2 linked regions of the Rhodovastum atsumiense genome follow. Each later gene encodes a partner of the first gene's protein in a complex. Links are inferred from orthologs where the notes say so. Each region holds a gene or a part of one and is shown in the gene's direction. Other genes may lie near its edges. The genes, in order: NBY65_RS07475 and tldD.

Evidence for each region.
Region 2: the proteins of NBY65_RS07475 (region 1) and tldD are in contact, whole or in part, in a solved structure (PDB 5NJ9), measured with the Escherichia coli proteins. The link is inferred for Rhodovastum atsumiense from one-to-one orthologs.

The regions. Positions count from the first base shown.
Region 1 is NZ_OW485601.1:1,678,754-1,681,959, forward strand. The notes cover bases 235-3,125. They hold NBY65_RS07475 (TldD/PmbA family protein), read left to right. Parts: upstream 235-959; coding sequence 960-2,291; downstream 2,292-3,125. Other genes in these bases: NBY65_RS07470 (response regulator transcription factor), read left to right, coding at 235-844; NBY65_RS07480 (TIM44-like domain-containing protein), read left to right, coding at 2,402-3,125. In the rest of the region: NBY65_RS07465 (trypsin-like peptidase domain-containing protein), read left to right, coding at 1-160; more of NBY65_RS07470, read left to right, coding at 167-234; more of NBY65_RS07480, read left to right, coding at 3,126-3,206.
Region 2 is NZ_OW485601.1:5,606,741-5,610,027, reverse strand. Bases 198-3,169 are described here. They hold tldD (metalloprotease TldD), read left to right. Parts: upstream 198-937; coding sequence 938-2,401; downstream 2,402-3,169. Other genes in these bases: minD (septum site-determining protein MinD), read right to left, coding at 2,892-3,169; minE (cell division topological specificity factor MinE), read right to left, coding at 2,632-2,895; NBY65_RS25280 (COX15/CtaA family protein), read left to right, coding at 198-826. Outside these bases: more of NBY65_RS25280, read left to right, coding at 1-197; more of minD, read right to left, coding at 3,170-3,287. UniProt on the Escherichia coli protein: Metalloprotease involved in CcdA degradation. Suppresses the inhibitory activity of the carbon storage regulator (CsrA).

The DNA.
Region 1 (3,206 bases):
CATCGGGGTCAACGGACAGACGGTCGAGGACGCACGGGGTATGCTGCGCTCGGTCGCCGCCATTCCACCGGGCCAGACGGCACGGCTGCAGCTGCGCCGCCAGGGACGCGAACTGGAGCTGCCCGTGACGGTGGGCCGGCGACCAAGCAACGAGGACTGAAAACAGATGCGAATCCTGGTGGTCGAGGACGACAAGGACGTCGCCGGCTTCGTGGTGAAGGGCCTGAAGGAAGCCGGACATATCGTCGAGCACGCCGATAACGGCCGCGACGGCCTGTTCCTGGCGGCAAGCGAGAATTTCGATGCGATCGTGCTCGACCGCATGTTGCCGGGCGGGGTGGACGGGCTGCGGCTGCTGGAAACCCTGCGCGGCCAGGGCAACGTGACGCCGGTGCTGTTCCTCTCGGCCATGGCGCAGGTGGACGACCGGGTGCGCGGCCTGAAGGCGGGCGGCGACGACTACATGACCAAGCCCTTCGCCTTCTCCGAGCTGCTCGCCCGGGTGGAGGCGCTGACGCGCCGCGGCAAGACCGAGGCGCCGCTGACCAAGCTGGCCGCCGGCGACCTGGAGATGGACCTGCTGTCGCGCACCGTCCGCCGCGCCGGGCAGAAGATCGACCTGCAGCCGCGCGAGTTCCGGCTGCTGGAATACCTGCTGCGCCACGCCGGCCAGGTGGTCACCCGCACCATGCTGCTGGAAGGCGTCTGGGACTACCATTTCGACCCACAGACCAACGTGATCGACGTGCACGTCTCCCGGCTGCGCCAGAAGGTCGACAAGCCCTTCCCGACCTCGCTGATCCATACCGTGCGCAACGCCGGCTACATGTTGCGGTCCGAGTGAGGGAACGCCGCCGCCGCCCCTCACCACGCCGGGGCATGGCGCCCATATTGCTGTCCGATCGCCTGTTCCCGTCCCCGCGCCGCCTGGCGGGGACGCATCGTCTGGGAGCCATCGCATGGACGACCTCGACCTGCTTGCCGACCTGATCGCCCGCGCCCGCAAGGCCGGGGCGGACGCGGCGGATGCGCTGCTGGTGGCCGGGACCTCGCTTGGCGTGCAGCGGCGACTCGGGCAGACCGAGCATCTCGAGCGCTCCGAAGGCCGGGACCTCGGGCTGCGGGTGTTCGTCGGCAGGCGCCAGGCCATCGTTTCCTCCACCTCCGTCGATCCCGCCGGATTCTCGCTGCTTGCCGAGCGCGCGGTGGCGATGGCGCGGGTGGTGCCGGAAGACCCCTATGCCGGCCTGCCCGATGAGAGCGTGGCCGCGCCGGACGGGGCGGTGCTCGACATGGACGACCCGACCGAGCCGGATGCCGAGGCGCTGATCGCCCGCGCTTCCGCCGCCGAGGAAGCGGCGCTGGCGGTGCCCGGCGTCACCAATTCCGAAGGGGCCGAGGCCTCCTGGGGCCGCACCAAGATCGGGCTGGTGACCTCCACCGGTTTCGCCGGCCGCTTCGCCCGCAGCAGCCATTCGGTCTCGGCGACGGTGTTGGCCGGCAGTGGCACGCACATGGAACGCGACTACGACTACGCGACCAGCGTGCACCTCGCCGACCTCGATGACCCGGTCCGCATCGGCCGCAGCGCCGGCGAGCGGGCGGTGGCGCGGCTGGATCCGCGCCGGCCGAAGACGGCGAAACTGCCCGTGATCTACGATCCGCGCGTGGCCGGCGGGCTGATCTCGCATTTCGCCGGCGCCATCAACGGCGCCTCGGTGGCGCGCGGCACCAGCTTCCTCAAGGACCGGCTCGGGCAGCGCGTGTTCGCCCCCGGCATCGTGGTGATGGACGACCCCCGCCGGGTGCGCGGCCTGCGCTCCCGCCCCTTCGACGGCGAGGGCCTGCCGACCGAGGCCCGCAAGCTCGCCGATGACGGGGTGTTGACCACCTGGCTGCTGGATACGCGCAGCGCCCGCCAGCTCGGGCTGCGCTCGACCGGACATGCCAGCCGGGGCACCGGCGGGCCGCCGAGCCCCTCGCCCACCAATCTCTACCTGCAGCCGGGCCCGCTCTCCCCGGCCGAGCTGATGGCCGACATCAAGGAAGGGCTCTACGTCACCGAGCTGATCGGCATGGGCATCAACATGGTGACCGGCGACTACAGCCGGGGCGCGGCCGGGTTCATGATCCGCGACGGCGCCCTGGCCGAGCCGGTGGCGGAAATCACCATCGCCAGCACCATGCCGGAGATGTTCCTCCACCTGACCCCGGCCAATGACCTGGTGTTCCGCCGTGGCACCGACGCCCCGACGATCCGGGTCGACGGCATGACCATGGCTGGCGCCTGACGCCGCCGCACGCGTTTCCTCTGTAACAGTACATCACGCGGCTTCCCCTTCATTACGAAGGGGCGGCCCCCTATATTCGCGTTGGTATGTCGAGGAAACGTGAGCACCCCATGCGTCGCACTTCGTCCCTGATCGCCGCCGCAGCGGCCCTGTCGCTCGCGCTTGCGCCCGGCTTCGCCTGGGCGAAGGCGGGCGGCGGTGGATCGATGGGCAGCCGTGGCAGCCGGACCTATTCGGCGCCGCCGCCCACCAACACGGCCCCCTCCACCACCATGCCGATGCAGCGCAGCATGACGCCGCAGGCCGGCCCCTCGGCGCCGTCGTCCCTGGCATCATCGCCGGCGGCCGCGCCGATGAGTGGCCGCTCGGCCTTCATGTCCGGCCTGATGGGCGGGCTGATCGGCGCCGGCATCGGCGGCCTGCTGTTCGGTGGCGGCCTGTTCGGCGGCATCAACGGCATCGGCAGCTTCTTCTGGTTCCTGGTGCAGATCGCCCTGGTCGCGCTGCTGGTGCGGTTCCTGTACCGCTGGTTCATGCGCAACCGGGCCCAGACGGCCTTCGCCGGGCCGAACCTGTTCGCCCGCGGCAACACCGACAATGCCAGCCCTGGCCCGCGGCCGATGATGGGCGGCAGCGCGGGTTCCGCCCAGGCGCAGCGGCCGGTGCAGATCACCCCGGCCGATTACCAGAACTTCGAACACTTGCTGCAGACCGTGCAGGGCGCTTGGTCGAACCACGACCTGAACGCACTGCGCGCGGTCTCCACGCCCGAGATGGCCGGCTACTTCGCCGAGCAGATCGGCGAGCAGGCCCGCCGCGGCGTGCGCAACACGGTGTCGGAGGTGCGGCTGGAACAGGGCGACCTGTCGGAAGCCTGGTCGGAAGGGGCGCGCGAATACGCCACCGTCGCCATGC
Region 2 (3,287 bases), 3.9 Mb from region 1 along the record:
GATCTTCTGGCTGGAATACGTGCACCGGCTGTGGGGGCGGCTGATCGGCCTGGCCTTCCTGCTGCCGCTGCTGTGGCTGTGGTGGCGCGGCGCCATCGACAAGCGGCTGCGGCCACGGCTGCTGGTGCTGTTCATGCTTGGCGGGCTGCAGGGGGGCGTCGGCTGGTTCATGGTCGCCTCCGGCTTCTTTCCCGACAGCATTGCCGTGTCGCAGTACTGGCTGGTGGTGCACCTGACCCTGGCCCTGGTGCTGTACGGGGCGATCCTGTGGACGGCGCTGTCGCTGCTGCGGCCGGCGTCCCTGCCGGGCGGACCGCCGGCACTGCGCCGGGCGGTCTTCGCCTGCTGCGTCCTGGTGACCGTGACCATCGTCGCCGGAGGCTTCGTCGCCGGGCTGAAGGCCGGGCTGACCTACAACACCTTTCCCTTGATGGATGGCCGGATCGTGCCGGACGGCTACGGCGATCTGCGCCCGGCCTGGCGCAACCTCACCGAGAACATCGCCGCGGTGCAGTTCAACCATCGCCTGCTGGCGACCGCGACGGCGGTGACGGTGCTGGGCACGCTCGCCTGGGGCCTGACGCGGGCGCGCGGACTGGCAAAGGCCGGGCTGTGGGCGCTTGGCATCGCGGTGGCGGTGCAGTACGGGCTGGGCGTCGCCACCCTGCTCGCGGTGGTGCCCCCGCTGCTGGGGACCGCGCACCAGATCGTCGCCGCGCTGGTACTGAGCGCTGCCCTGCTCGCCCTGCATGGGCTTCGCCCCACCGCCGCGCTGGCGCACGACCCGCTGCACGAAGATGGCTTCCGCCAGGAAGGCCGCGCGTGAAAGAGGTGCAGCAACCCCGTTGCCGTTCCACCGGCATGACGCCAGTTATTCCCGGCGTGGACACGCTGCCTTGACTCCTCTCCCTTCCCTCCAGCTTGCGCAGGAATTGCCATGACAGCGGATGCGATATCGTTGGACACCCCGCTGGCCGTCACCGACCGGCTGTTCTTCGAACGGGAAGGCGCCACGCTGGACCGCGACACGGCCGGGCGCATGGTGGCGCAGGCCATGGCCGGCCGCGATGACGGTGAGCTGTTCCTGGAATACGAGGAAACCGAGTCGATCAGCCTCGATGACGGCCGCATCCGCAGCGCCGGCTTCGACACCACGCTCGGCTTCGGTCTGCGGGCGGTCGCGGGGGAAGCCACCGGCTACGCCCATTCCGGCGAACTGTCCGAGGACGCGCTGAAGCGCGCCGCCGCCACCGTCGCCGCGGTCGCCGCCGGCCATTCCGGCACCGCCGCCGAGGCGCCGCGGGCCAGCAACGCCCGCCTCTACTCCGACGCCAATCCGCTGAGCAGCATGGATTTCGGCCAGCGCACCACGCTGCTGTCGGAACTCGACGCCTACGCGCGCGGGCGCGATCCGCGGGTGAAGCAGGTGATGGCCTCGGTGTCCGGATCCTGGCAGGCGGTGCAGATCATCCGCGCCGACGGGCGCCGGGTCGCCGATCTGCGGCCGCTGGTGCGGATGAACGTCTCGGTGGTGGTCGAACAGAACGGACGGCGCGAGACCGGCAGCTTCGGTTGCGGCGGGCGGTTCGGCTATGACCGGGTGCTCGGCGCGGAGGCCTGGCGCGCGGCCGTGGACGAGGCGCTGCGCCAGGCACTGGTCAACCTCGACAGCGTGCCCGCGCCGGCCGGCGAGATGGAAGTGGTGCTCGGCCCGGGCTGGCCGGGCATCCTGCTGCACGAAGCGATCGGCCACGGGCTGGAAGGCGACTTCAACCGCAAGAAGACCTCGGCCTTCGCCGGGCTGCTCGGGCAGCGGATCGCCGCCCCCGGCGTGACCGTGGTGGACGACGGCACCCTGCCCGACCGGCGCGGCAGCCTGACCGTGGACGACGAGGGCACGCCAACCAGCCGCACCGTGCTGATCGAGGACGGGTATCTGCGTGAATTCATGCAGGACCGCCTGAACGCGCGGCTGATGGGGGTGCGCGCCACCGGCAACGGCCGGCGCCAGTCCTATGCCCATGCCCCGATGCCGCGCATGACCAACACCATCATGCTGTCCGGGCCGCACACCCCGGAAGAGATGATTCGGTCGGTGAAACGCGGCCTCTACGCGGTGAATTTCGGCGGCGGCCAGGTGGACATCACCTCGGGCAAGTTCGTGTTCTCGGCTTCCGAGGCGTACCTGATCGAGGACGGCAAGGTCACCACCCCGGTGAAGGGCGCCACCCTGATCGGCAACGGGCCGGATTCGCTGACCAAGGTCGAAATGATCGGTAACGACATGGCTCTCGACCCGGGCATCGGCACCTGCGGCAAGAACGGCCAGGGCGTGCCGGTGGGCGTGGGACAGCCCACGCTGAAGCTGAAGGGACTGACGGTGGGCGGCACCGCGGCCTGACGAAGAGGAAATCGGGTTCCAAGGGCGAAGCCCTTGGCCCGGTCCAGGGGCGGAGCCCCTGGTGGGGGCGGGGCGAAGTCCCGCATGTTAATTTATTCTGCTAAAATAACAAAACCAGGCTGCTTCTGCCCCGTTCGTGACGAGGAAGAAGACGCTCAAGCCCGGGCGCTGCCCCGCATTCATGCATGGCGCGCCCCCAGCCGTTCCGGATGAGCGTTTCCCGAGGCGTTTCAGCCCGCGACGGCGGGCTCGGCCGGCATGTGGATGTCGATTTCCAGCGTGGAAATCGAATCGCCCCGGTCGAGCTTGATCTGCACCATCTCGCGCTCGATCTTGATGTGCTTGGCGACCACCGCCAGGATTTCTTCCTGCAGCAGCCGCACCAGATCACCCGACGAGCCGTTCAGGGCCCGCTCATGCGCGAGCACGATCTGCAAACGCTCCCGCGCCACCGGCGCGGAGCCTCGCTTTCCAAGGAAATTAAAAAGGTTCACGCGACCCTCCGCCCGAACAAGCGTTGCACCAGGCCGCGCTTCTCCTCCGGCACACCCATCGGCACCGCCTCTCCGCGCAGCCGTTTCGCGGCGTCGAAATAGGCCCGTGCCGGCGGGCTGTCCGGGCTGCTGAGGGTCACCGGCGTGCCAAGGTTGGAGGCACGCAGCACCTCCTGGCTTTCCGGGATGATGCCGAGCAGCGGGATGGACAGGATCTCCAGCACGTCGTCCGTCTTGAGCATTTCCCCGCGGGCGGCGCGGCCAAGATCGTAGCGGGTCAGCAGCAAATGCTTTTCGATCCGCTCGCCCCGCTCGGCGCGCTCGGTCTTGGAATCGAGCAGCCCGATGATGCGGTCGGAGTCGCGCACCGACGAAACCTCGGGGTTGGTCAC